DNA from 4 places in the Streptomyces sp. NPDC005863 genome. Region 1 is predicted to be linked to each of the others. Evidence: riboswitches for the same ligand, from Rfam matches in the RefSeq annotation. Region 1 holds a riboswitch; each other region holds the start of a gene.

Region 1 (6,916 bases):
GATGCGCTTGTACGCGGTCTCCATCTCGGCGCGCGCCGGGCGCCCTTCGAGCCCGCGGCCGTACGCGTAACCGCCCCACACCGTGTACACCTCGGCGAGGTCGGCGTCGGTGCGCCAGTCGCGGGAGTCGATGAGCTGCAGCAGGCCCGCGCCGTACGTGCCGGGGCGGGAGCCGAAGATGCGGGTGGTGGCCCGGCGTTCGTCGCCGTGCTCGGCGAGGTCGGCCTGGGCGTGGGCGCGGACGTGGTTGCGGTCGGCGGGCTCGTCCAGGGCGGCGGCGAGCCGTACCGCGTCGTCGAGCAGGCCGATGGTGTGCGGGAACGCGTCGCGGAAGAACCCCGAGATGCGCAGCGTCACGTCGATGCGCGGGCGGCCCAACTCCTCGTACGGGATGGCCTCCAGGCCGGTGACGCGGCGCGACGCGTCGTCCCAGACGGGGCGGACGCCGAGCAGCGCCATGGCCTCCGCGACGTCGTCGCCCGCGGTGCGCATCGCGCTCGTGCCCCACAGCGACAGGCCGACGGAGGTGGGGTACGCGCCGTTGTCGGACTTGTACCGCTCCAGCAGGGAGTCGGCCAGCGCCTGGCCGGTCTCCCACGCGAGGCGGGACGGGACGGCCTTGGGGTCGACCGAGTAGAAGTTGCGGCCGGTCGGCAGGACGTTGACCAGGCCGCGCAGCGGGGAGCCCGAGGGGCCCGCGGGGACGAAGCCGCCGTTCAGGGCGTGCACCGCGTGGTCGAGCTCGGCGGTCGTGCCTGCGAGGCGCGGGACGACCTCGCGGGCCGCGAACTCCAGGACGGCGGCGACCTGTTCACCCTGGTCGGTGGGGAGCGCGGCGAGGTCCCAGTCCGCGTCGTCCATCGCCTGGACCAGCGCGCGGGCCTTCTCCTCGGCCTCGTCGGCGCCGGTGCGGGTCGCCGCGGACTCGTCGAGACCGAGGGCCTCGCGCAGACCCGGCAGTGCGGTGGTGCCGCCCCAGACCTGGCGGGCCCGCAGGATCGCGAGGACGAGGTTGACGCGGTCGGCGCCGGCCGGGGCCGCGCCCAGCACGTGCAGACCGTCGCGGATCTGCATGTCCTTGATCTCGCAGAGCCAGCCGTCGACGTGCAGCAGGAAGTCGTCGAAGCCGTCGTCGTCCGGACGGTCCTCCAGACCCAGGTCGTGGTCGAGCTTGGCGGCCTGGATGAGCGTCCAGATCTGCGCGCGGATCGCGGGCAGCTTCGCCGGGTCCATGGAGCTGATCTGGGCGTACTCGTCGAGGAGTTGCTCCAGGCGCGCGATGTCGCCGTAGGAGTCGGCGCGCGCCATCGGCGGCACCAGGTGGTCGATGAGCGTGGCGTGCACGCGGCGCTTGGCCTGTGTGCCCTCGCCCGGGTCGTTGACCAGGAACGGGTAGATCAGCGGCAGGTCGCCGAGTGCGGCGTCCGGGCCGCAGGCGGCGGAGAGGCCCGCGTTCTTGCCGGGCAGCCACTCCAGGTTGCCGTGCTTGCCGAGGTGGATCATCGCGTCGGCGCCGAAGCCGCCGTCGGAGTCGGCGGCCGCGATCCAGCGGTACGCCGCCAGGTAGTGGTGCGACGGCGGCAGATCCGGGTCGTGGTAGATCGCGATCGGGTTCTCGCCGAAGCCGCGCGGCGGCTGGATGAGGATGAGCAGGTTGCCGCGGCGCAGGGCGGCGAGCACGATGTCGCCCTCCGGGTCGCCGCCGTCGCCCACCCGGGACCTGTCCAGGAACATCTCGCCGGGCGGCGGCCCCCAGTGGCCCTCGACGGACTCGCGCAGCTCCGCGGGGAGCGTCGCGTACCACCGCTTGTAGTCGGCGGCCGGGATGCGCACCGGGTTGGCGGCGAGCTGCTCCTCGGTCAGCCACTCCTGGTCGTGGCCGCCCGCGTCGATCAGGGCGCGGATCAGCTCGTCGCCGTCGCCGGAGACCAGGCCGGGGATGTCGGCCTCGGGCCCGAAGTCGTACCCCTCGGCGCGCAGCCTGCGCAGCAGCGCCACGGCGGAGGCGGGGGTGTCGAGGCCGACCGCGTTGCCGATGCGGGAGTGCTTGGTCGGGTAGGCGGAGAGGACCAGCGCGAGGCGCTTGTCGGCGGCCGGGATGTGCTTGAGGCGGGCGTGCCGCACGGCGATGCCGGCGACGCGGGCCGCGCGCTCGGCGTCGGCCACGTACGCGGGGAGCCCGTCCTCGTCGATCTCCTTGAAGGAGAAGGGCACCGTGATGAGGCGGCCGTCGAACTCCGGCACCGCGATCTGGCTCGCGGCGTCGAGCGGCGAGACGCCCTCGTCGTTCTCCTCCCAGGCGGAGCGCGACCCGGTCAGGCAGAGCGCCTGGAGGATCGGCACGTCCAGGCCGGACAGGGCGCCCGCGTCCCACGACTCGTCGTCGCCGCCCGCGGAGGCCTCGGCGGGCCTGGTGCCGCCGGCCGCGAGGACGGTGGTCACGATGGTGTCGGCGGCGCGCAGCGCGTCGATCAGCTCGGGCTCGGGGGCGCGCAGCGAGGCCACGTACAGCGGCAGCGGGCGGGCCCCGGCGTCCTCGATCGCGCCGCACAGGGCGTCCACGAAGGCGGTGTTGCCGCTCATGTGGTGGGCGCGGTAGTAGAGCACCGCGACGGTCGGGCCCTCGACGTCCGCGCGGGCCGTGCGCTCCAGCGGGCCCCAGGACGGGGCGGGCGCGGGCGGCTCGAAGCCGTGGCCGGTGAGCAGCACGGTGTCGCAGAGGAAGCGGGCCAGCTGCTCCAGGTTGGCGGGGCCGCCGTGCGCCAGGTAGGCGTGCGCCTCGGCGGCGATGCCGACCGGCACGGTGGAGGACGCCATCAGCTGGGCGTCGGGTGCCTGTTCGCCGGTGAGCACGACGACCGGGAGGCCGGTGGCGATGAGCTGGTCGAGGCCGTCCTGCCAGGCGCGGACACCGCCGAGGAGGCGTACGACGACGAGGTCGACGCCGTCGAGCAGGGCGGGCAGCCCGTCGAGGTCCAGGCGCGAGGGGTTGGCGAACCGGTAGTCGACCGGGCCTCCCGCCGCGCGGGCGCTGAGCAGGTCGGTGTCGGAGGTCGACAACAGCAGAAGCATGCGGGCGCAGGCCTTCCTCGGGGTGTCCGCGCCCCGGGTGGTCGTATGGACGGCGGGAGTTCCTGGCTCACCCCACGGGTGGGGCTCACAGTGGCGGGACCGCGCCGGATTCGCACCGGGCTTCCTCCCTCGGGTCCTGGTGGACCCACGCCGTCGCTGGCGTCGACGGGCTCGGCGCCCGCCGCCTGCATAGTAAGTCCTGCCCGCCGCGAGCGGGGCGGCCACCTGCCGGGACGGCCCGTCTCGGGAGGCGACCGGCCGGATCGGCGTGGGTATGCTCGCCGCCATGCCGCCCACCCGAGCACCCTCCCCAGACCAGGGCGAATACCCCATACGTGACCGGGGTGACGCCTGCCCCGGAGCGCTCCGCCTGCACCTCGCCGACGACGGCCGCCTGGCCCGACTCCGGCTGCCCGGCGGCCTCTTGACGGGCCATCAGGTCGAGGTGCTCGCCGACGTGGCGGAGCGCCTGGCGGACGGCAACCTCAGCATCACCTCGCGGGGCAACATCGAGCTGCGCGGGCTCGGCGAGGCCTGCGGCGGCGAACTCTCCCGCCTGCTCACCGGGGCGGGCCTGCTGCCCTCGGAACGGCACGAGCGCGTCCGGAACGTGGTGGCGTCCCCGCTGGCCACGACGGACGGACTCGGCCACGCCGACGTGCAGTTGTGGGCCCGTGAGCTGGACGGACTCCTCTGCGGGGCGGAGTGGGCGACGCAGCTCTCCGGCCGCTTCCTGTTCGTCTTGGACGACGGCCGCGGGGACGTGGCCGGGCTGGGCGGCGATGTGACCTTGATCGCAGAATCGGGGGGTACGGCGGTCGTACGGGTCGCGGGGCGCGCCGTCCGCATCGCCGCGACCGACGCACCGCGCGCGGCCCTCGCCGCCGCCGGCGCCTTCCTGGACGAGGCCCGCGAGGCGGGCAACGGCGCGTGGCGGGTACGGGAGCTGCCGGCGGGGCGGGACGTGGATGTGGCGGGGGCGTTGAAGGGGGCGGGGGTTGCGGTGGCCGCTGCGGCGGGGGCGGGGGTCGGCTTGCCGGACGCGTTGGTCGCCACCGGGAAGGCGCCCGCCGGCCCGTCGGACGTGCCGGTCGCCGCTGGTGAGGCACCGGCCGGTTTCCCGGACGTGCCGGTCGCCGGCGCTGAGGCGCCCGTCGGCCTCCCGGACGTACCCGTCACCGGTCCGCCCGTACCCGTACCCGTCGCCATCCCGGACGTACCCGTCACCGGTCCGCCATCACCCGGCGTCCACGGGCGGGCCGTCCTCGTCGGTGCGCCGCTCGGGCGGGTGAGCGTCGACGCGTGGCGGGCGCTGTTGCCGTTGCCCGGCGACGAGCTGCGGGTCACGCCCTGGCGCGGCTTCGTGCTGCCCGGCTTCGCCGACGACGTCGCCGCCCGGGAACGGCTTGCCGCGCTCCGCGGCGCCGGATACCTCACCACCCCCGACGCGCCCTGGCTCGGCGTCGGCGCCTGCACCGGCCGCCCCGGCTGCGCCAAGTCCCGCGCTGACGTCCGCGCGGACGCCGTGCCGGGCCCCGGCGGCCTTCCCGTCCACTGGTCCGGCTGCGAACGGCGCTGCGGCCACCCGCACGGGGCGTGGGTCGACGTACTCGCCACCGGCGAAGGGCGGTACGAGGTCACGGTGCACGCCCCCGGCGAGGAACCCGCACGGGTCACGGGCACAACCCTGACCGAGACGGTCACCACCGCACGTACCACCACGAAAACCACGGCCACGAGATGAGCGAGAGCACAGTGTTCGACTACGAGAAGGACGGCGCGGCGATCTACCGCGAGTCCTTTGCCACCATCCGCGCGGAGGCGGACCTCAAGGGTCTGCCCGCCGACGTCAGCCAGGTCGCGGTCCGGATGATCCACGCCTGCGGGATGGTCGACCTCGTGCGCGACCTCTCGTACAGCCCGCGCGTGATCGCCGACGCCCGCAAGGCGCTGCGCGACGGCGCGCCGATCCTGTGCGACGCGAACATGGTCGCGAGCGGCGTCACGCGCAAGCGGCTGCCCGCCGGCAACGACGTGATCTGCACCCTCGCCGACCCGTCCGTGCCGGATCTCGCGGCGCGCCTCGGCACCACCCGCAGCGCCGCCGCCCTCGAACTCTGGCGCGACCGCCTCGAAGGGGCGGTCGTGGCCATCGGCAACGCGCCCACCGCCCTCTTCCGCCTCCTGGAGATGATCGAGGAGGGCGCGCCCCGCCCGGCCGCCGTCCTCGGCATCCCGGTCGGCTTCGTCGGCGCGGCCGAGTCCAAGGACGCGCTCGCGGCCCACCACGCGGGCCTGGAGTACCTGGTCGTACGGGGACGTCGCGGCGGCAGCGCGATGGCCGCGGCGGCGATCAACGCGATTGCGAGCGAGACGGAATGAGCGGCGTGCCCACCGAACAGGCCCCGCGGGGCCGCCTCTACGGGGTCGGGCTCGGCCCCGGCGACCCGTCCCTGATGACGTTGCGCGCCGCCGAGGTGATCGCGGCGGCCGACGTCGTGGCGTACCACTCGGCGCGGCACGGCCGTTCCATCGCCCGCTCGATCGCGGCCGCGCACCTGCGCGCCGACCACATCGAGGAGGCGCTGGTCTACCCCGTCACCACGGAGCGGACCGACCATCCCGGCGGCTACCGGGGCGCGCTCGACGCGTTCTACGAGGAGGCCGCGGCCCGCCTCGCCGCCCACCTCGACGCGGGCCGCACGGTCGCCGTCCTCGCCGAGGGCGACCCGCTCTTCTACGGCTCCTACCAGCACATGCACAAGCGCCTCGCGCACCGCTACCCGACCGAGGTGATCCCCGGCGTCACCTCGGTGAGCGCGGCGGCGGCCCGGCTCGGCGAGCCGCTGGTGGAGGCCGAGGAGGTGCTCACGGTCCTGCCCGGCACGCTCCCGGAGGAGGAGCTCGCGGCGCGTCTCGCGGCGACGGACTCGGCGGTCGTCATGAAGCTGGGCCGCACGTTCGGCAAGGTGCGGGGCGCGCTGGAGAGCGCGGGCCGCCTCGACGAGGCGCGCTATGTCGAGCGGGCCACCATGGCGGGCGAACGCACCGGCCGGCTGGCCGACGTGGACCCGGAGTCGGTGCCGTACTTCTCCGTGGCGGTGCTGCCGAGCCGGGTGGCGCCGCTGACGGGCGGCCCCGCGCCGGAGCCGGCCGCCGGGTCGGCGCGCGGCGAGGTCGTGGTGGTCGGCACCGGCCCCGCGGGTCCGCTGTGGCTGACCCCCGAGTCGCGCGGCGCGCTCGCCGCCGCGGACGACGTGGTCGGCTACACCACGTACGTCGACCGGGTGCCGCACCGTCCCGGCCAGCGCCGGCACGGCTCCGACAACCGGGTCGAGTCCGAACGCGCGGAGTACGCACTGGAGTTGGCGCGCCGCGGTCGACGGGTGGCCGTCGTCTCGGGCGGCGACCCCGGCGTCTTCGCGATGGCCACGGCGGTCCTGGAGGTCGCCTCGCAGGACGCCTACGAGGACGTCCCCGTACGGGTGCTCCCCGGGGTGACCGCCGCCAACGCGGCCGCCGCCCGCGCGGGCGCCCCGCTCGGCCACGACTACGCCACGCTCTCCCTCTCCGACCGCCTCAAGCCCTGGGAGGTCATCGCGGAACGCCTGGCCGCGGCGGCCGCGGCGGACCTGGTCCTCGCCCTCTACAACCCCGGCTCGCGCAGCCGCACCTGGCAGGTGGGCAAGGCCCGCGAACTGCTCCTGGAACACCGCACCCCCGACACCCCGGTGGTACTGGGCCGGGACGTGGGCGGCCCCGAGGAGAGCGTCCGGATCGTTCGCCTGGGCGACCTGGACCCGGCGGACGTGGACATGCGCACACTCCTGATCGTCGGCTCCTC
Region 2 (6,916 bases), on a different contig from region 1:
AAGAGGTTGGAGACCTGCGGCTCGATGCACTCGTACACGCCGGCGATGGACGCGATGGTCGCGGTCGGCGCGATGGCGAGCAGCAGCGAGTTGCGCATGCCGGTCGCGGCGATACGTTCCCGCAGCGCCGCCCACCGCTCCGGCCAGGTCAGCTCCACGTCGTAGTGGTCGGGGTGCAGGATGCCGCGTGCGGTGCGGGTCTTCTCCCAGGCGGGCAGCGGGCCGCTCCGCTCGGCGAGGTCGGCGGAGGCCTCGTACGCGGCGAGCATGATGCGCTCGGCGATGCGGGTGGAGAGGGCGCGCGCCTCGGGGGAGTCGAAGGGCAGCCGCAGCTGGAAGAAGACGTCCTGCAGACCCATCGCGCCGAGGCCCACCGGGCGCCACTTGGCGTTGGAGCGGCCGGCCTGCTCGGTCGGGTAGAAGTTGATGTCGACGACGCGGTCCAGGAAGGTGACGGCCGTGCGGACGGTCGCGTCGAGGCGCTCCCAGTCGATGTCGCCGTTCTCCACGAACGCGCCGAGGTTGACCGAGCCGAGGTTGCAGACCGCCGTCTCGCCGTCGTCCGTGACCTCCAGGATCTCCGTGCACAGGTTCGAGGAGTGCACGGTGTGGCCGGGCTCGGCGGTCTGGTTGGCGGTGCGGTTGGCGGCGTCCTTGAACGTCATCCAGCCGTTGCCGGTCTGCGCGAGGGTGCGCATCATGCGGCCGTACAGCTCACGGGCCGGGATGGTCTTCTTGGCCAGGCCCGCGGCCTCCGCCGCGCGGTACGCGGCGTCGAAGTCGTCGCCCCACAGGTCGACGAGGCCCGGCACGTCGGACGGCGAGAAGAGCGACCACGGCAGGTCGGCGGCGACCCGGCGCATGAACTCGTCCGGGATCCAGTGCGCGAGGTTGAGGTTGTGCGTGCGGCGCGCGTCCTCACCGGTGTTGTCGCGCAGCTCCAGGAACTCCTCGATGTCGGAGTGCCAGGTCTCCAGGTAGACCGCGGCCGCGCCCTTGCGCCGCCCGCCCTGGTTGACCGCGGCGACCGAGGCGTCCAGCGTCTTCAGGAACGGCACGATGCCGTTGGAGTGCCCGTTGGTGCCGCGGATCAGCGAACCGCGGGAGCGGATCCGGGAGTACGAGAGGCCGATGCCACCCGCGTGCTTGGAGAGCCGGGCGACCTGGTGGTAGCGGTCGTAGATCGAGTCCAGCTCGTCCAGCGGGGAGTCGAGGAGGTAGCAGGAGGACATCTGCGGGTGGCGGGTGCCGGAGTTGAAGAGCGTCGGCGAGGACGGCAGGTAGTCCAGGCGGCTCATCAGGCGGTACAGCGCGGCGACCTCGTCGAGCGCGCGGACGCTGCCGTCCTCGGCCAGGCCGCTCGCCACGCGCAGCATGAAGTGCTGCGGCGTCTCGATGACCTGCCGGGTGAGGGGGTGGCGCAGCAGATAGCGGCTATGCAGCGTGCGCAGGCCGAAGTAGCCGAAGCGGAAGTCGGCGCCGTCGGCGAGCGCGGTGTCCACGAGCGCGTCGAGCCGGGCGGCGTGCGCGGCGACGAAGTCGGCGGTGCGGTCGGCGATCAGGCCCTCGCGGTGGCCGACCGCGATCGACTCGGTGAAGGAGCGCACGCCCTGCGTGGCGGCCTCGGCGGCGACGGAGAGGGAGAGCAGCCGGGCGGCGAGCTTGGAGTACGCCGGGTCCTCGGAGATGAGCCCCGCGGCCGCCTCGGTCGCGAGCGTGCGCAGCTCCGCCTCGTCGGCCCTGGCCGAGCGGCCGCGCAGCGCGGCGGCGGCGACCCGGCCGGGGTCGGCGTCGGGGAGGTCGGCGGTGAGGTCGGTCAGGGTGCGCAGCAGCGCGGTCCCCGGCGCGTCGGCACCCTCGGTGCTGTCGGTGCTGTCGGTGCTGGCACTGGGTCGCGGTGCCCGCGCTGACGCAGGTTCGGCAGGCGCGATGGTCACGTGGAGCTCTCCCTCGCTCGGCTCTGGGCCTGCGCGAGGGGACGGCACACACGGGCGCACCCGGACAGGGCGGCGTACCGCGTCCACCGGCCCATTCCACGAGGCCCGGACGGTCGGCACCCGGGCCGGACGGCACGGGTGCGCTGCCGGCAGGTCTTCGGACTCCGCGTACGACAAAGGCGTACACGTCCACCGTTGCGGGACAGTTCCGGACTTGCACCGGATTCCCCTGCGGCGACAGCGAGCACGAGCATACATCTTGTGTCGGCTCGCGGAAGCAGGCCCACATCTTGTGTCGGATCGCGGAGGGTGGGGCCTAGAGTGTCAACGCGTAGGTGAGCAGCGGGAGGTCGGGCAGCGGGCACCAGTCGCGCTCCGGGGTCCGCACGAAGCCGAGGCGTTCGTAGAGCCGGTGTGCGGTCCGCATGGAGGGCGAGGAGGACAGCACGAGCCGGCGCCTGCCCGCCTCCCTGGACCGCTGCAGGCATGCGCGGACGAGCAGTTCGCCGACCCCGCGGCCGCGCGCCGCGGGCGAGACCGCCAGCATGCGGATCTCCGTCTCGTCGCCCCGCGCGATGTCGGCCAGCGCGCCGCCGGACGGCACGAAGGTGACCCCGCCGAGCAGCGCGCCGTCGTCCGCCACGGCCACCAGGATCTCGGCGTGCGCCGCGCGCCCCGCCACGTCCCGCAGCACGGGCAGGTAGTGGTCCTCCGCGCCGTAGTCCAGGTGTCCGTCGTCGAGATAGGCCTGCGCGGTGAGGTCGCCCAGCGCCGCGTACTCCTCGGGGTGTGCCGCTCTGATCGTGATGTCCATGGGGCGCAGTGTGCAACAGCGCACGACAAAGGGCCGCCGGTTTTCCGGCGGCCCTCGTGCGTCGGCGGTGCGGGAGCGGACTCAGCCCCGCGGGAGCGGGGTCAGTGGCCGGCGCCCGCGGTGGCCGGGGGCAGTTCCTCCACGACGCCGGGGTCGCCCGCGTCCGCCGTGTAGTCCTCCGGAGACGTCTCGTCGACGCCCTCGGGGGCCTTCAGCGCCTTCAGGACGAAGGTGAGGACCACGGTGACCACCACGTTCAGGACGAAGGCGGTGAGGCCGATGTAGCCGATCTCGCCGATGCCGGGGATCGTGTCGGACGAGCCGCCGAAGTGCTTCTGCGTGGGCGAGGCGACGCCGTACGCGGCCAGCGTGCCGTAGACCATGCCGACCGCCCATCCCGCGAGCAGCGCCCAGCGGTGGAACCACCGGGTGAACAGGCCGCCGACCAGCGCGGGCATGGTCTGCAGGATCCAGATGCCGCCGAGCAGCTGGAAGTTGATCGCCACGGTCTTGTCCATGCCGAGGACGAAGATGAGGGCGCCCACCTTCACCAGGAGCGAGACCAGCTTGGAGACCTTGGTCTCCTGCTCGGGCGTCGCGTCGGGCTTGATGAAGTCCTTGTAGATGTTGCGGGTGAAGAGGTTCGCGGCCGCGATGGACATGATCGCGGCGGGCACGAGCGCGCCGATGCCGATCGCGGCGAAGGCGACGCCGGTGAACCAGTCGGGGAACATGTCCTCGAAGAGCTGCGGGATGGCCAGCTGACCGTTGTCGACCTTGACCCCGGCCGCGATCGCCATGAAGCCGAGCAGCGCGAGCAGGCCCAGCATCAGCGAATAGAGCGGCAGGATCGTGGTGTTGCGGCGGATGACGTTGCGGTTCTTGGAGGAGAGCGTCGCCGTGATCGAGTGCGGGTACATGAAGAGCGCGAGCGCCGAGCCGAGCGCCAGCGTCGCGTACGTCCACTGGCCGGCCTCGGGCGGCGCGAGGGCGCCGCGCGGTTTGCCCGTGCCCTCGTTGACCACCCCGAAGGCGTCGCCGGCCTTGGCGAAGATGTCGTCGAAGCCGCCGAGCTTGATCGGGATGTAGATGATCGCGACGGTGATGACGAGGTAGATCAGCCCGTCCTTCACGAACGCGATCAGCGCGGGCGCGCGCAGCCCCGAGGAGTACGTGTACGCGGCGAGCACCGCGAACGCGATCAGCAGCGGCAGGTCCTTGACGAACCAGTTGGTGTCCGGGCCGCCACCGATGCCCATGACGTCGAGAACGGCCTGGATGCCGACCAGTTGGAGCGCGATGTACGGCATCGTGGCGAGGATGCCGGTGACCGCGACGGCCAGCGAGAGACCCTTGGAGCCGAACCGCCCGCGCACGAAGTCCGAGGTGGTCACGTAGCCGTGCTTGTGCGAGACCGACCACAGGCGCGGCAGGAAGGTGAAGATCAGCGGGTAGACGAGGATCGTGTACGGGACGGCGAAGAAGCCCGCCGCGCCCGCCGCGTAGATCGCCGCCGGGACGGCCACGAAGGTGTACGCGGTGTACAGGTCGCCGCCGAGCAGGAACCAGGTGACCCAGGTGCCGAACGACCGGCCGCCCAGGCCCCATTCGTCCAGGGACTGCGTCTCGGCCCTGCGCCAGCGCGCGGCCAGGAAGCCCATCGCCGTGACCGCGACGAAGAAGAAGATGAAGACCCCGAGGGCGACGCCGTTCACGCCGCCCGATGCGAGTGTGGTCACTTTCCGGCACCCCCCTGGGCCTGCGCGGCCTTGCGGGAGCGCTGGTCACGCTGCCACAGCTTGTACGCGGTCATCGTCAGCACCGTGGAGATGAGCACCCACAGCATCTGGTACCAGTAGAAGAACGGGATGCCGATCAGGGCCGGGTCGATCTTGGCGTAGGAGCTCACCCACAGCATCGCCACGAAGGGCGCGACAAGGCAGACGGCGATGACCACGCGGACCGGTGTGACGACCGGTCTGTTCACTTCCGGCGCATCTGACATGTCGCGGCTCCGTTCCCTCACTTATCCCATGCTTAACGTGCGGGAAATCTAAGCCACAGTCTCGCGGTATGGAACCCCCGTCCGGATAACGGACGGGTCACCCTCCGTGCGATGTCCCTGCTCAGCAGCAGCGGAACCCCTGCCGGGGGTCCGACTCCTGCTGGTCCGTCCGCATCCGCTCGAATGCGCGTCGGCTGGGGACGGTTGCGTCCGGATGGTCCCTGCGGATATGAGCCACGTACCGCTCGTAGGCGCTCTCGTCCGTCAACTCCCTGACGTACCAGCGCATCCAGCGCACTCCGCGCAGCAGCCAGGTCACGGCGTCACACCCTCGCGGTCCCGCTCGCGCCGTTCCTCCTCTTTCTCCTCGCGGGTCGCGAAGAGTCCGGCCGGGGCGGTCAACCGCGATTCCACGTACGGGGCTTCCGTGAGCCGGGAGGCCTCGGGGGCGCGGACGTGCCGGACGCAGACGCGTGCGGCGTCCACGATCACGACGACGACGAGCAGCGCGAGCACCGCCGAAAGGACGCCGTCCACCGTGGAGTTGGTGACGACGGTGTGCATGTCGTCCATGGTCTTGGCGGGCGGCAGGATCTTCCCGTCGTCGATGGCGTCCCGGTAGTCGGCGCGCTGCTGGAAGAAGCCGACGCGCGGATCGTCGGAGAACACCTTCTGCCAGCTCGCGGTGAGCGTGACCGTCGCGTCCCAGGCGAGCGGAACCGCGGTGATCCAGGCCCACTTGAGGCGGCCGGACTTGACCAGCAGCGTGGTGCAGAGCGCGAGGGCGACGGCGGCGAGCAGCTGGTTGGCGATGCCGAAGATCGGGAAGAGCTGGTTGATCCCGCCGAGCGGCTCGTGCACGCCGACCCACAGGAAGTATCCCCACAGGCCGGTGACGGCGGCGCTGGTCAGCAGCAGACCCGGCTTCCAGCTCATGTTTCTGAAGGGTTTGTAGAGGTTGCCCAGCATGTCCTGGAGCATGAAGCGGCCCACGCGGGTCCCGGCGTCCAGCGCGGTCAGGATGAAGAGTGCCTCGAACATGATCGCGAAGTGGTACCAGAAGGCCCGCAGCGAGCCGCCGGTGACCTTCGAGAAGATCTCCGAGACGCCGACCGCGAGGGTGGGCGCGCCGCCGGTCCGCGACAGGAGCGAGGACTCCTCGACCTGCCGGGCGGCCTGCGCCAGATCGGCCGGCGAGATGGTGTACCCGAACCCCGCGACGGCCTTCGACGCCTCTTGGACGGTGTCGCCGACCACACCGGCCGGCGCGTTCATCGCGAAGTACAGGCCGGGGTCGATGATCGAGGCGGCGACGAGCGCCATCACGGCGACGGCCGACTCCATCAGCATGGAGCCGTACCCGACCATCCGGACCTGCGTCTCCTTCTGGATCATTTTCGGCGTGGTGCCCGAGGAGATCAGCGCGTGGAAGCCGGACAGCGCCCCGCAGGCGATGGTGATGAAGACGAAGGGGAAGAGCGAGCCCGCGAAGACCGGACCGTCGCCGCGTGAGGCGAAGTCGGTCACCGGGTCCATCTTCAGCGTGGGCAGCGTGACCACGACGCCCACGGCGAGCAGCACGATCGTGCCGATCTTCATGAAGGTGGAGAGGTAGTCGCGCGGCGCGAGCAGCATCCACACCGGCAGGATCGAGGCGATGAAGCCGTACGCCACCAGCCAGATCACCAGCGTCGACGGGGCCAGCGTGAAGGTGTCCGCGAGGGAGGACTCCGCGACCCAGCGCCCGCCGACCAACGCGAGCAGCAGCAGCGCGACACCGATCAGGGAGACCTCGCTGACCCGGCCGGGCCGCAGGACCCGCAGGTAGAAGCCCATCAACAGGGCGATCGGAACCGTCATCGCGATGGAGAAGGTGCCCCACGGCGACTCGGCGAGCGCGTTGACGACGACCAGCGCGAGCACCCCGAGCAGGATGATCATGATGGCGAAGGTGGCGAGCAGCGCGGCGGCCCCGCCGAACGGGCCGATCTCCTCGCGCGCCATCTGCCCGAGCGACTTGCCGTCGCGCCGCGTCGAGAAGAACAGCACGACCATGTCCTGCACGGCGCCCGCGAAGATCACGCCGGCGATGATCCAGATGGTGCCGGGCAGATATCCCATCTGGGCGGCGAGCACCGGCCCGACCAGCGGGCCCGCGCC
Region 3 (6,916 bases), on a different contig from region 1:
CAGCCGGGCGTCAACCGGCCGTCCTTCTCGGCCTGTTCGACCATGTGGAGGGCGGGCCGGTCCTTGATGGAGCCGGTCGGGTTGCGGTCCTCCAGCTTGGCCCAGACCCGGACCTCGTCCGAGGGCGAGAGCCGCGGCAGGCGGACGAGCGGCGTGTTGCCGACCGCGGCGAGCGGGGAGTCGTAGCGAGGCATCCGGGATCGGGCCTAGACCATGCCGCCGGCGACGGCCGGCAGGATCGTGACGCTGTCGCCGTCGGCGAGCTTCGTGGAGATGCCGTCGAGGAAGCGGACGTCCTCGTCGTTCAGGTACACGTTCACGAAGCGGCGCAGCTTGTCGCCGTCCACGATGCGCTCGGCGATGCCGTTGTGGCGCGAGTCGAGGTCGGTGAAGAGCTCGGCGAGGGTGTCCCCGCTGCCCTGGACGGCCTTCTCGCCGTCGGTGTAGGTGCGGAGGATGGTCGGGATGCGGACCTCGATGGCCATGCTGGGGCTCCTGTCGTGGGTCGAGAAGTGCGAAGAGTGCGAAGAGTGCGAAGAGTGCGGGAAGTACGAGGAGTGCGAGGAGTGCGAGGAGTGCGAGGAGTGCGAGAAGTACGGGTGGCGGCGCGCCTGCTGCGCTGTGCCCGCCGTGGTGCGGTGCCCGGTGGCACGCGGACGTACGGAGTGCGACGGCGCCACGGCCGTGCGGTTCAGCGGGAACAGATCGCGCTGGCGAGGCGGCACAGGTCGACGTGCAGCCGCGCAACGAGCAGTGCGCCCGGCGTCTTTTCGCTCACGTCGTGGGGAACCATGCGGTCATCGTATCGATTCCCGGTCCGGATCCCGGAGTGTGATCTCAGCTGGTGGACGGAATCCGTTCAGGATGCGGGCGGCGGCAGATAGACGACCGTCGGGGCGCCGGTCAGCGGATGGGTGCTGACCTCGGCGGTCACCCCGTACACGGTGGCGAGCAGCTCGGTGGTGAGGACCTCTTTCGGCGCCCCGGAGGCGACGAGTCGGCCGCCGTCGAGGACGTACAGGCGGTCGCAGAAGTACGCGGCGAGGTTCAGGTCGTGCAGGGCCAGGAGGTTCGTCGTGCCCAGGCCCCGTACGAAGGAGAGGATCTCCAGCTGGTAGCGGATGTCCAGGTGGTTGGTGGGTTCGTCGAGGACGACCAGGGTCGGCTCCTGGACCAGCGCGCGGGCCACCAGCGCGCGCTGCCGCTCGCCGCCGGAGAGCGAGGGGAAGGCGCGGTCGGCGAGCTCCTCGACGCCGACCCGGGCGAGCGCCGCCGCGACGAGCGTGTCGTCGGCGGCCGTGTCGGCCTCCCAGAACCGCTTGTGCGGGGAGCGGCCCATCGCGACGACCTGCCGGACGGTGAGTTCGAACGCCGTCTGCCCGTCCTGCGGAACCGTGGCGAGGCGGCGGGCGCGCGCCTTCGCGGACAGCGTGTGCAGGTCGTCGCCGTCGAGGAGGGCGCGGCCCGCGGTGGGGCGCAGCGTGCCGTACACGCAGCGCAGCAGGGTGGTCTTGCCGCTGCCGTTGGGTCCGACGACGCCGACGGTCTCGCCGGGGTCGGCGGTGAGGTCGACGGCGTCGACGAGGAGACGTCCTTCCACCTCGTACGAGAGTGCTTCGGCGCGCAGCGCGCCGACCGTCCGGGGCGGATGGGGCGGATGGGTCATACCGCCACTCCTTCGGGGCGCCGCCGCAGCAGCCACAGGAAGAACGGTCCGCCGGTCAGCGCGGTGAGCACGCCGACGGGGATGTCCTGCGGGGCGACGACGGTACGCGCGGCGAGGTCGGCGGCGACCAGGAAGACCGCGCCCATCAGCGCCACCACCGGGAGCAGGGCGCGGTGGGCGGCGCCGACCAGCATGCGGGCGGCGTGCGGCACCATCAGGCCGATGAAGCCGATGGCCCCGCTGTAGGCGACCAGGACGCCGGTGAGCAGCGAGACGAGGACGAAGACTCCGGCGCGGAAGCGGGCCGCGTCCAGGCCGAGGACGGTGGCGCCCTCCTCGCCGGCGAGGAGCAGGTCGAGGGGGCGGGCCAGAGCCATCAGGAGGGCCGTGCCGACGAGCAGGGCCGCGCAGGGCAGGGCGATCATGCCCCAGCGGGCGCTGCCGAGTCCGCCGAGCGTCCAGTACAGGACTTCCTTGAGGTGGTCGGCGCTGTCGGCGGTGACCAGGATGAGGCTGGTCAGCGCGGTGAGGATGTACGAGACGGCGACGCCCGCGAGGATCAGCCGGCCGGTGGCGAAGCCGCCGCCGCTCCTGGCCAGCGAGTAGACGAGGACCAGGGAGATCAGGGCGCCCGCGAAGGAGGCGGCCGGGATGGTGACGGTGGTCGACAGGGCTGCGCCGAGCCCGAAGACGCCGCCGAGCACGATCGCGGAGACCGCGCCGACGGAGGCGCCGGAGGAGACGCCGAGCAGGAACGGGTCGGCGAGGGGGTTGCGGACGAGGGCCTGCAGGACGGTGCCGATGACGGCGAGTCCCGCGCCTACGGCTGCGCCGAGCAGGACCCTGGGGAGGCGGACGTCCAGCACGATGGTGCGGAAGGGGGAGGGCTCCGCCCTGCCCGTCAGGGCCTCGACCACGTCGCCCGGCGGGATGCGGACGGAGCCCAAGGCCAGCCCGGCGAGTATCGCTGCCGCGAGGGCCACGGTGAGCCCTGTCAGGGTGAGGAGGCGGCGCCCCCGTGCGTCCCGTCGATCGCCCTTCGGGCTCGTCCTCAAACGCCGGACGGGCTGAAAGATCCGCCCCACGGGCTGGATGAGTCGCCCCGCGGGCTGAAGGATCCGCCCCGCGGGCTGAATGAGTCGCCCGACAGGCTGAATGAGCCGCCGCGCGGGCTGGATGCCCCTCACAGCTGCGCCGCCAGCTTCCTCACCGCCTGCGGTGCTCGTACGCCGGTGACCACGTCCGACAGCCGCAGCACCGCGAAGCTCTTGTTCTTGACGGCCGGGACGTCCTGGAGGGCCGGGTCGTCCAGGAGGCGCTTCTTCTTCTGGGCGACCGTCGTCGCGCCGTAGTCGAGGATCAGGATGGTCTCGGGCCCGCGCTCGACCACCTTCTCCCAGGAGGCGTCGGTGAAGGACTTGTCGACGTCGGCGAAGACGTTGCGGCCGCCGGCCCGTTCGATGATGTCGTTGCCGATGCCGCGGCCGCCCGCGGTGAACGCGGTCTTGTCGCCGCTGTCGTAGACGAAGACGGAGTGCCGCTTCTTGCCCCGGGACTTCGCCGCGGTGGCGGCCAGTTCGCTGCGGGCGCCCTCGACCCACTTCTCGGCGCGGCCGCGCACCCCGAAGGTGGCGCCGACCTCGCGGACCTCGCGGTAGACGTCGTCCATGGAGACCGGCTTCTTCGCGCAGCCCTCGACGTTCAGGCGGGTCTTGATGCCCGACTTGGCGAGCGCGGGGCGGCCGCGGCCGTCGCCCGCGAGGAAGGCGCTCGGGTAACCGCCGTACACGAAGTCGGGGTTGGCGGCGAGCAGCTTCTCGTACGAGGGGTACTCCTCGGCGAGCGCGGGGCGTGACGTGTACGCCTTCTCGTACTTCGGCAGGACCTTGTCGTCGAGGTAGGCGGTGCCCGCGATGCGGTCGGCGAGGCCGAGTTCCAGCATCACCTCGGTGGTGTGCTGGTTCATGGTGACGGCGCGCTTCGGGGGTGCGTCGTACGTCGTCCGCACACCGCAGTTGGTGACGGTGTACGGGAATCCGGCGGCCTTGGCGGCGGGTTTCGCGTCACCTCCGGAACCGGAGGACGAGCACGCGGCGAGCGGGACGAGCAGGGTGGCCGCGGCGAGTGCGCGTATGCCGGGGTGGCGGTGACGGCGGGACATGGCTGAGCTGCCTCCTCCAGGGGATTTCCGCGTCCCCTGTGTTGCGTGGAGAAGGGCGGCAGGTCAGTTCCTGACTCCCCCGGCCCCGGCGCTGCTTGCCGGGTGGAACGGGGTCACAGTGGCGGGACCGTGCCGGGTTCGCACCGGCTTCCTGGGTCCTGCCGCCCTCATGAGTAAAGCTCAGTATGCCTCGACGACCTTTACCTCTTCCTCGGTGACCTCGCCGTCCACGATCCGGTACGAGCGGAACTGGAAGGGGCCCGCGCCGTCGGTGTCGGCGGTGGAGACCAGGACGTAGTGCGCGCCGGGCTCGTTGGCGTACGTGATGTCGGTGCGCGAGGGGTAGGCCTCGGTCGCCGTGTGCGAGTGGTAGACGATCACCGGCTCCTCGTCGCGGTCGTCGAGATCGCGGTAGAGCTTGAGCAGGTCACCCGAGTCGAACTCGTAGAACGTGGGCGAGCGCGCGGCGTTGAGCATCGGAATGAACCGCTCGGGCCGGTCGGTGCCCTCCGGTCCCGCGACCACGCCGCAGGCCTCGTCGGGGTGGTCCTTGCGCGCGTGCGCGACGATCTGGTCGTGGAGGGCCTGGGTGATGGTCAGCATGGGAGCCAGGATAAGCAGAGGGCCCGCATCGTACCGAAGTGTGGTACGGGCGGGCCCACATGCTGGACAGCGGCCTTGGGGACGGCCGGTCAGTCCTTGTCGAGCGGGTCCCTGTCGGACGTACCGCCCTGGACGCCGACCTTCTGCCGGTTGAAGGCCGCGGCCTGCGGGTTGCGGCTCTTGAGCACCAGGTACGACACGGTCAGGATCGCGGCCCAGACCGGGGCGGCGTACAGCGAGATCCGCGCGTCCTTGTCGACGCCCATCATCACGATGACCATGCCGATGAAGAGCAGCGCGAACCAGCTGGTGTACGGGGCTCCGGGCGCCCGGAAGGTGGACTGCGGCAGCTCGCCGCGGTCGGCCTTGCGGCGGTAGCGGATCTGGCAGCACAGGATCATGATCCAGGCCCACATGCCGGAGATGGTCGCGAAGGAGACGACGTAGTTGAACGCCTCGCCCGGCCACTGGTAGTTGATCCAGACGCCGACGAGCATGAACGCGGCCGAGACGGTGGTGCCGGTCAGCGGCAGGCCGTTCTTCGTGAGCTTGGTGAAGAACTTCGGGCCCTGGCCGTTGAGCGCCAGGTCGCGCAGCATGCGGCCGGTGGAGTACATGCCGGAGTTGCAGGAGGAGAGCGCGGCGGTGAGGACCACGAAGTTCACGATGGCGGCGCCGACGCCGAGACCCATCTCCTCGAAGGCCTTCACGAACGGCGAGACGCCCGGCTTGAATGAGGTCCACGGGACCACCGACAGGATCATGATCAGCGCGCCGACGTAGAAGACGGCGATGCGCCACGGCACGGTGTTGATGGCCTTGGGCAGGACGGTCTTGGGGTCCTTGGACTCGCCCGCGGTGACGCCGACCAGCTCGACGGCGAGGAAGGCGAACATCACGATCTGCAGGGTCATCAGCGTGGAGCCGATGCCGTTGGGGAAGAAGCCGCCCTCGTCCCAGAGGTGGGTCACCGACGCGGTGTCACCGGCGTCGGAGAAGCCGATGGTGAGGATGCCGACGCAGATCAGGATCATGCCGATGATGGCGGTGACCTTGACCATCGAGAACCAGAACTCCAGCTCACCGAAGAGCTTCACGGAGATGAGGTTCGCGCCGTACAGGATGACGGTGAAGACGAGCGCGTAGGCCCATTGTGGGAACGAGTCGTGGGTCCAGTACTGCATGTACTGGGCGGCCGCGGTGACTTCCGTGATGCCGGTGACGACCCAGAAGAGCCAGTACGTCCAGCCGGTCACGAATCCGAAGAACGGGCCCATGAACTCGCGTGCGTACTCCGAGAAGGAGCCGGACACGGGCCGGTACATGAGGAGCTCGCCGAGCGCCCGCATGATGAAGAAGATGACGAGGCCCGCGATGGCGTACGCCAGGATGAGGCTGGGACCGGCCTTGTGGATGGCCTTGCCCGCGCCGAGGAACAGGCCGGTGCCGATGGCACCGCCGATCGCGATCATCTGGATCTGCCGGGCTCCGAGCCCGCGCTGGTAACCCTCGCCCTCGCCGGACGGGCCGCCCTGCACGACACCATTGCCGCCAGGCTCGCCGTGGTGCTCTTCGACCTGCACTGAGGTCATGGTGACGCCTTTCTCCATGCTGATCCGCGCCCGCACATCTGCGTTGTGGCTGCGGATCAGGTCCTGATCCCCCCGGATATGGATGGAGTGCTACCGGCGGTCTGCCGGCTGAAGCGCCCTCGGCGACATGGGTGGCGTCGCCGAGCGGTCGTGAAGATGTATCACGGTGAACGAAGTGAGGAAATGAGCCACCTGTGGCGCAGAACACAGGGAGAAGCGGACAAAGCGCCCTAGACATGGCAAAGCAGGGCAATGCCGTGACGCGATCGTTATCCGGATTTGAGGATCCGCTGAGCGAACGGCCCGCCCGATGAACGGAACCTGTCTACTACAACAAATTTTGCTGCCCTCTGCACCTAAGTGTGGCGAGGGCCGCACCGATCAGTCCAGCAACGTCCCGACCAGGGTTTCCTGCAGTCCGCCCAGCCAGAGGTAGGCCATCACCATGGGCTTGCGGGGGTCGCTGTCGGGGAGCCGGTAGAGCAGATCGACGTCCTCCTCGTCGGTGACCTCCAGGCGGGTGCCGATCGCGAGCCGTAGGTCGTTGAGGGCGCCGAGCCAGTGGCGGGACTCCTCGACCGACAGTTTCAGGACAGCTCCGCCGTCGCCGGCGGCGGTCGTCGCGTCCAGGCAGCGGATCACCACGAGGGCGTCGTCGCGCTTCTTGGCCCGCAGATCGTTCTCCGTGAAGCGGCGGAACTCCGCGGAGTACGCCCGCGTTTCGTCGGGGCCCCCCGCCGAACCGTCCTCGCCCCCCGGGCCGCCGTACGCGTCGGGCAGCAGGCGCTTCATCACCGGGTCGGCGGGCGGCTCGCTCGGCCCCTCGGCGAAGAGCTCCGCGAGGGGGTCGTCGGAGACCTCGCCGCCCGGCCCGGGACCGATCAGCTCGAGGAG
Region 4 (6,916 bases), on a different contig from region 1:
CGAGGAGGCCGACGTCCAGCCGGTCGGCTGGCTGCACCTGGAGCGGATCGAGATGCAGCCGGTCGGCCTCGAGCGCGGCGAGCTCGTCTCGACCATCCCGATGGCACCGGGCGAGACCTCACGCGTGAGCCACAAGGAATGGTCGACCCAGAGCGAGGAGCTGTCCCGGATCGTCACGGACGAACTGGAGACGTACGCGGAGAAGGGCGTCGCCGAGAAGACGGACGTGGCGATGTCCACGGCCAACGAGTCCAAGCGCGACACCAACCTCAACTTCGGCGTCACGGCCAGCGGCAGCTACGGCACGGTCTCCGTCACCAGCACCTTCAACTACGGCGTCTCCACCTCCGACCACGAGTCGCGTCAGGCCAGCAACAAACACGCCACCGAGATCACGTCGAAGGCCTCCTCCCGCTCGCGCAAGGAGCACAAGGTCTCCTTCCGCACCGAGACGCGGCGCGGCGACGAGGACGAGGCGGCCCGCGTGATCACCAACAACTCCCCGCGCGTGATGCGCCTCGACTACTACCGGATCATGCGCAAGTGGCGCGTGGACCTCATGCGGTACGGCCTGCGCATGACGTACGACCTGGTGGTGCCGGACCCCGGTGGCGCGCTGCGGCGCCAGCTCATGGAGCTCGCCGAGATCGACCGGACCCTCGCCACCCCGTACGAGTTCGCCTTCGCCATCGACCAGATCGGCCGATCCAACTGGATGACGCTCGCCGCCCGTTACGGCGCGGCGGTGACCGCTCCGCCCGCGGAGTACCTCAGCCCGCCCGACTACACCTACGAGTTCCCCTCCATCATCGGTGAGGACGAGGCCATCGTCACGCGGTACCAGTCCTGGCAGATCGATCTGCCGGAGGGCTACGAACTCGTGCCGATCCAGTTCGAGGTCAACTACTACGGCTGGCCTCCCGCATCGCTGGCCCGCTTCGACGTGATCGGCGACGAGGCCGTGGAGGTCACGGCGACCCCGGTCGGCTCCGAGCTCAAGGGCCGCTACCAGTCCCAGCTCCTGCACCTGAACGGCAAGGTCGGCCACCTCTCCATCCAGTACACCCACCGCAACATCAGCTGGGCCGGGTTCCGGCTCGCCACCACGCTGCGGCTTACGGAACAGGCGTATCAGGCCTGGCAGCTCGCCACCTGGCAGAAGCTGCGCGAGGCCGCGGAGCAGCAGTACTACACGTTGCAGCAGCGGCTGCGGGACCGCCGTGAACAACTCCTCGGCGAACTGAGCCGCGACGACACCCTCACGCTGCGCCGCGCCGAACGCGAGGAGTTGATGAAGCGGTCGCTGCAGTGGCTCTTCGGCAGCGACTTCGACACCGCGCCCGACGCCATCGACTCGGTGCTCGCCGGGCTCGGCACCAACTCCACCCCGACCTGGACCGACGACATCGATCCGTCCACCCTTCCCGTCGACGCCGAGATGTGGCTGAAGATCCGGAAGTTCGGCGAGTTCGTCAAGTTCCTGCACCAGGCGGTGGAGTGGGAGAACGTCCTGTACTTCTTCTACCCGTACTTCTGGGGGTCGGAGAAGCTCGCCGAGACCAAACGGCTGCTGTGGCACCCCGATCCGCTGCGCCGCGAGTTCCTGCGGGCGGGCGCCGCGCGCGTGGTCCTGCCCATCCGGCCGGGGTTCGAGCGCGCGTTCTCCCGGCTGATGTCCACCGGCCGCATCGACGGCGACGGCTCACCGGACCCCCAGGACCCGCCGTACATGTCCATCGCCGAGGAGATCCAGGCGTACGCGCGGACCAACTATCCGGGCATTCCCCCCGCCAATCCCGACGTCGCCGCCCGGGCCAGGCCGCTCATCACCGTGAACCAGCAGCGGGCATGGCGCGAGATCGAGGCCATCGTCACGGCGCTCGAGGCGTACGCCGAGAAGGCGAAACAGCGGGTGGACCCGAAGTGGCGGGGCGCGCCGATCGAGCCGGAGTACTACCCCAGCACCCGGCAGGGCCTGCGGGTGCTGCTCGACGCCAGTCCGAACCTGGTCCTCAACGACCCCTGGGGCCGGCCGTATCTGTACCAGAACCCGGGGCGCACCGCGCCGTTCGTCGTCACCAGCCAGGGCGCGGATTCGTCGGCGGGCGGCACGGAGGAAGCGTCGGACATCTCCACCGACGCGGAGGGCAACCTCGTCGGCACCTGGTTCGAGTACACGCCGTGCAGCGGCCTCGACATCGAGGTCGGCTCCGACTTCTCCGAGAACGGCTAGCGGGAGCGCCATGGCGGACATCCGGCTCCTGGACTCCTTCTGCACGCTGCCGACCCGCAAGGTCGGCGCGGACGCCAACGGCAACATCGACGCCATGCGGCGGTACCTGGAGGGGCTCACCGCGGAGTACTACATGGTCGAGTGCTTCACGAAGTACTACACGCAGCGCTACCCGGACTCCGAGGTCATCAGCGAGATCAGCTATCTGAACACCAAGCGGTTCCGCGGTGTGACCGAGATCCTCGCCAAGTGGATCCTCCGTGAGTACCGCAATGTGTTCGGCCGCGACGCCCTGCGGCGCAACATCAAGACGCAGACGTCCGGCCGGCAGCTCCGCTCGGACATCCTCGGCGTCCGGACCGAGGGCACGACCCTGCTCCTCGAACTCGTCGAGGTGACCACGGTCGACGAGGCCAAGGACGCCGAGGTCGAAGACCTCAAGCACAAGATGGACACCCTGAAACGCTTCGTCATCGACCCGGCCCTCCAGGAGATGCTCTCCCTGCAACGCGCCGGGCGGGTGAGCCTCGGCGTCCCGACGCGGATCGAGGTGCGCCGGTCGACCTGGCGTCCGTACTGGCACGAGCTGTACTACCCGCTCCTGCCGACCCAGGCCGCCACGGGGGCGCCCGGCAGCGTCAAGTACGAATGGATCTGCTACAAACCCACGTTCCGTCCCGACGGCATCGGCAAGGACGGCCTGGTGCTGTACGAGATCCACACCACCCCCCTGCCGCAGGGCGCGCCCCTCGAAGTGCTCAACAGGGTCGCCCGGCGCCTGCGCGAACTGGAGAACCAGCATCAGCTCGTGCTGCTGCCCGCGATGCAACAGTACTGGGACGACAACGACGCCGACGGCAGGGAGCTGAAGAAGTGGCTCGCCATCGGCCTCGGCGCGGCTCTGCTCGTCACGCTCGTGGTGATGGCCTGGCCCGCCGCGGTGCCGCTCGCAGCGGCGGCGGTCGAGACCGCGGGGGCAGCCGGAGCCACCGGGGCCGCCGAGGCCGCGGGCGCCGCGGAGGCCGCCCAGTTGGCGAACGCCGTGCGGTACGCCCAGAGCGCGACGAAGGTCCCGGGTTACTTCGAGCGGGCGCAGGCGGCCCTGCGCCCGCTGCTGTCCGGCGGACCCGGCCTGGGTCTCGTGGGCAGTCACTGAGTCGCGGCCGGGGCGCGGCCCATGGCGTCCGGGTCGTCAGGAGGCGCGGCTCGTCAGGAGGCGTTGTCGAAGACGACGTTCTTGGTCTCGACCGCCCCCGCCGCCCGACCCGGCGCCGCCTGGCGGGCCCAGTACAGGTTCGTGTGTGCGACGACCAAGTCCGGCGTCGGCGCGCCCCATGCGGTCTTGTCGACCGTCGTATGGGCGTCGCTCACCAGCGTCGTGTCGTACCCCCTGACGAACGCGCCGTGGAGGGTCGAGCGGATGCACGCGTCGGTCTCCGCGCCCGTGACCAGGAGCCGCCCCACCCCGAGCCGTGACAGCACGGCCTCCAGCGTGGTGTCCTCGAACGCGTCGCCGTAGCTCTTCTCGACGATCGGCTCGGCGTCCATGGGGGTGAGTTCAGGGACGAGCCGCCAGCCGTCGCTCCCGCGCGTGAGTCCCTCGTCGAAGTGCTGCACCCAGACGACCGGAACCCCTTCCTGCCGCGCCCGCTCGACGAGTCCGGAGATGTTCGCGACGACCTCGTCGCGCCGGTGGCTCCCCTCGACGACGTCCTGCTGCACGTCGATGACAAGGAGTGCGGTGTTCGGCCGGTTCTCCAATGTGGTCATGGTCCACCTTCGTTCGCTCGCGCCGGGCTCATCTCTCCCCACGCTAGCCCCACCCACTGACAGCCGGTCCTGGGCACAGCCGCTGTCACGCTCGTGACCCGCTTCACATTCCGACATGCGGGCCGGGGTGGGCGATCGGTTGGCGTGCGCCTAGGGTGAGCGGTGCAGCTGGTTCGCCCCGTCCGCCAGGCGGGATGCGTCGTAAGAGGGAACCCGGTGGGAATCCGGGACTGCCCCGCAGCGGTGAGTGGGAACGACCGCCGTCAACAGCACTGGACCCGACCGGGTCCGGGAAGCGACGGCCAGTAGGTGTCCCGTGTCCGGCCGACACGCGACGTGCCCGCGAGTCCGAAGACCTGCCCGTTGCCCGCACGCGACCGATCGCGTGCGGCCCTTTCGGTGACCTCGTGGGCGGGTCGGCGTACATATCGAGCGGCACGCGCGGCATCCGCCCGCGACGTGGTCCGCCCGGTCGGTCGTCCCTTCGCGCCATGTCCGGTCTCCGGGAGAACCAGGACACATCTCGCGAAGGAGAGTTCCGTGACAGCGCAGCCCGCGGCCGCGGCGGCACGAGCCACCGTGTACGGCTACCCCCGCCAGGGTCAGAACCGGGAACTGAAGAAGGCCGTCGAGGGGTACTGGAAGGGCCGCGCCACCGCTGCCGCCCTCCGGGAGACCGCGGCGGACCTGCGCCGTTCCAACTGGCAGCAGTTGGCCGACGCCGGCATCGACGAGGTGCCGACCGGGGACTTCTCGTACTACGACCACGCTCTCGACACCAGTGTCATGGTCGGCGCTGTCCCCGAGCGGCACCGCGCGGCCGTCCAGGCCGACGCCCTCGACGGCTACTTCGCGATGGCGCGCGGCACGCAGGACGTGGCGCCGCTGGAGATGACGAAGTGGTTCGACACCAACTACCACTATCTGGTGCCCGAGTTGGGCCCCGACACCGTGTTCCGGGCCGACTCCGCCAAGCAGGTCACCGAGCTGACGGAAGCCCTCGCGATCGGGCACACGGCACGCCCCGTCCTCGTGGGCCCCGTGACCTACCTCCTGCTCGCCAAGCCCGCGCCGGGCGTGGCCGCGGACTTCGACCCGCTGACGCTCATCGACCGGCTGCTGCCCGTGTACGCCGAGGTGCTCGCGGACCTGCGTGCGGCGGGCGCCGAGTGGGTCCAGCTGGACGAGCCCGCCCTGGTCCAGGACCGCACGCGGGCCGAGTTGAACGCCGCCGAGCGCGCCTACCGCGACCTCGGGGCCCTCACCGACCGCCCCAAACTGTTGGTCGCCTCGTACTTCGGGCGCCTCGGTGACGCGCTGGGCATCCTGGCCAAGGCGCCGGTCGACGGTCTGGCCCTCGACTTCACCGAGACAGCCGCCGCCAACCTCGGCGACCTCGCCTCCGTCGGCGGGTTGTCGGGCAAGCGGCTTGTCGCGGGCGTCGTCAACGGCCGCAACATCTGGATCAACGATCTGGAGAAGTCCCTCGCCACGCTGGGCACGCTCCTCGGTCTCGCCGACCGCGTGGACGTCGCCGCGTCCTGCTCGCTCCTGCACGTCCCGCTGGACGCCGGCGCCGAGCGGGACATCGATCCGCAGGTCGCACGCTGGCTCGCCTTCGCCCGGCAGAAGACGCAGGAGATCTCGGTGCTGGCGCGCGGACTCTCGCAGGGCACCGGCGCCATCGCGGCCGAACTCACCGCGAACCGCGCCGACCTGGCCTCCCGCGCCGGTTCCGCCCTCACCCGCGACCCGGCCGTCCGCGCCCGCACCGCCGCGGTCACCGACGCCGACGCCCGCCGTTCGCAGCCATACGCGGAGCGCGCGGCTGCCCAGCGCGCCGCTCTCGGTCTGCCGCTGCTTCCGACGACGACCATCGGCTCCTTCCCGCAGACCACCGAACTGCGCACCGCCCGCGCCGACCTGCGGGCCGGACGGATCGACACGGACGGATACGAGGAGCGCATCAGGAACGAGATCCGCGAGGTCCTGTCCTTCCAGGAGAAGGCGGGCATCGACGTCCTGGTGCACGGCGAGCCCGAACGCAACGACATGGTGCAGTACTTCGCCGAGCAGCTGACCGGCTACCTCGCCACGCAGCACGGCTGGGTGCAGTCCTACGGCACCCGTTACGTCCGCCCGCCGGTCCTCGCCGGCGACATCTCACGGCCCGAGCCGATGACGGTCCGCTGGACGACGTACGCGCAGTCGCTGACGAGCCGCCCCGTCAAGGGCATGCTCACCGGCCCCGTCACCATGCTCGCCTGGTCCTTCGTCCGCGACGACCAGCCGCTCGGCGACACCGCCCGCCAGGTCGCGCTCGCCCTGCGCGACGAGGTCAACGACCTTGAGGCGGCCGGGACTTCGGTCATCCAGGTCGACGAGCCCGCCCTGCGCGAGACGCTCCCGCTGCGCGCCGCGGACCACCCCGCCTACCTGGAATGGGCCACCGGATCCTTCCGTCTCAGCACCAGCGGGGTGCGGCCGGACACGCAGATCCACACGCACATGTGCTACGCCGAGTTCGGCGACATCGTGCAGGCCATCGACGACCTCGACGCGGACGTCATCAGCCTGGAGGCGGCCCGCTCCCACATGCAGGTCGCCCGCGAACTCGCCGCTCACGGCTACCCGCGGGAGGCAGGACCCGGCGTGTACGACATCCACTCCCCACGCGTACCGAGCACCGAGGAGGCAGCGGCCTTGCTGCGTACGGGACTTGAGGCGATCCCCGCCGACAGGCTCTGGGTGAATCCGGACTGCGGCCTCAAGACCCGCGGCTGGCCCGAGACCCGCGCCGCTCTGGAGAACATGGTCGCGGCGGCCAGGACGCTCCGCGGGGAGCTGTCCGGCTCGTGATCCTCGCGGGCGCGGGGCCGGGCGTCGTCGGGGCGCCCGGCCCCGCACCCCGGT

The links. A riboswitch is a leader RNA that binds a small molecule or an ion and turns the genes downstream of it on or off. The one in region 1 is predicted to bind cobalamin.
Region 2: it holds a riboswitch for cobalamin, as region 1 does, so the genes downstream of both, ACFYO9_RS02695 (ribonucleoside-diphosphate reductase subunit alpha) here and cobN (cobaltochelatase subunit CobN) in region 1, are expected to answer to the same signal.
Region 3: it holds a riboswitch for cobalamin, as region 1 does, so the genes downstream of both, ACFYO9_RS37190 (ABC transporter substrate-binding protein) here and cobN (cobaltochelatase subunit CobN) in region 1, are expected to answer to the same signal.
Region 4: it holds a riboswitch for cobalamin, as region 1 does, so the genes downstream of both, metE (5-methyltetrahydropteroyltriglutamate--homocysteine S-methyltransferase) here and cobN (cobaltochelatase subunit CobN) in region 1, are expected to answer to the same signal.

Annotation. Positions count from the first base shown of each region.
Region 1 covers NZ_JBIAII010000005.1:303,439-310,354, reverse strand. The annotation lists gene cobN (cobaltochelatase subunit CobN) at 1-3,072, opposite strand, end outside; cobalamin riboswitch at 3,108-3,240, opposite strand; gene ACFYO9_RS20420 (cobalamin biosynthesis protein CobG) at 3,359-4,816, shown strand; gene ACFYO9_RS20415 (precorrin-8X methylmutase) at 4,813-5,454, shown strand; gene ACFYO9_RS20410 (precorrin-2 C(20)-methyltransferase) at 5,451-6,916, shown strand, end outside.
Region 2 covers NZ_JBIAII010000001.1:641,591-648,506, reverse strand. The annotation lists gene ACFYO9_RS02695 (ribonucleoside-diphosphate reductase subunit alpha) at 1-1,937, opposite strand, end outside; cobalamin riboswitch at 2,068-2,204, opposite strand; gene ACFYO9_RS02690 (GNAT family N-acetyltransferase) at 2,254-2,751, opposite strand; gene mctP (monocarboxylate uptake permease MctP) at 2,853-4,412, opposite strand; gene ACFYO9_RS02680 (DUF3311 domain-containing protein) at 4,487-4,756, opposite strand; gene ACFYO9_RS02675 (YbdD/YjiX family protein) at 4,878-5,075, opposite strand; gene ACFYO9_RS02670 (carbon starvation CstA family protein) at 5,072-6,916, opposite strand, start outside.
Region 3 covers NZ_JBIAII010000017.1:138,758-145,673, reverse strand. The annotation lists gene ACFYO9_RS37215 (cysteine synthase) at 1-194, opposite strand, end outside; gene ACFYO9_RS37210 (MoaD/ThiS family protein) at 207-485, opposite strand; gene ACFYO9_RS37205 (putative leader peptide) at 692-793, opposite strand; gene ACFYO9_RS37200 (ABC transporter ATP-binding protein) at 860-1,666, opposite strand; gene ACFYO9_RS37195 (FecCD family ABC transporter permease) at 1,663-2,721, opposite strand; gene ACFYO9_RS37190 (ABC transporter substrate-binding protein) at 2,850-3,827, opposite strand; cobalamin riboswitch at 3,871-4,044, opposite strand; gene ACFYO9_RS37185 (M67 family metallopeptidase) at 4,008-4,430, opposite strand; gene ACFYO9_RS37180 (amino acid permease) at 4,520-6,022, opposite strand; gene ACFYO9_RS37175 (DUF2017 domain-containing protein) at 6,404-6,916, opposite strand, start outside.
Region 4 covers NZ_JBIAII010000002.1:107,279-114,194, forward strand. The annotation lists gene ACFYO9_RS06815 (type II secretion system protein GspG) at 1-2,233, shown strand, start outside; gene ACFYO9_RS06820 (hypothetical protein) at 2,244-3,389, shown strand; gene ACFYO9_RS06825 (cysteine hydrolase family protein) at 3,443-4,003, opposite strand; cobalamin riboswitch at 4,156-4,382, shown strand; gene metE (5-methyltetrahydropteroyltriglutamate--homocysteine S-methyltransferase) at 4,544-6,862, shown strand.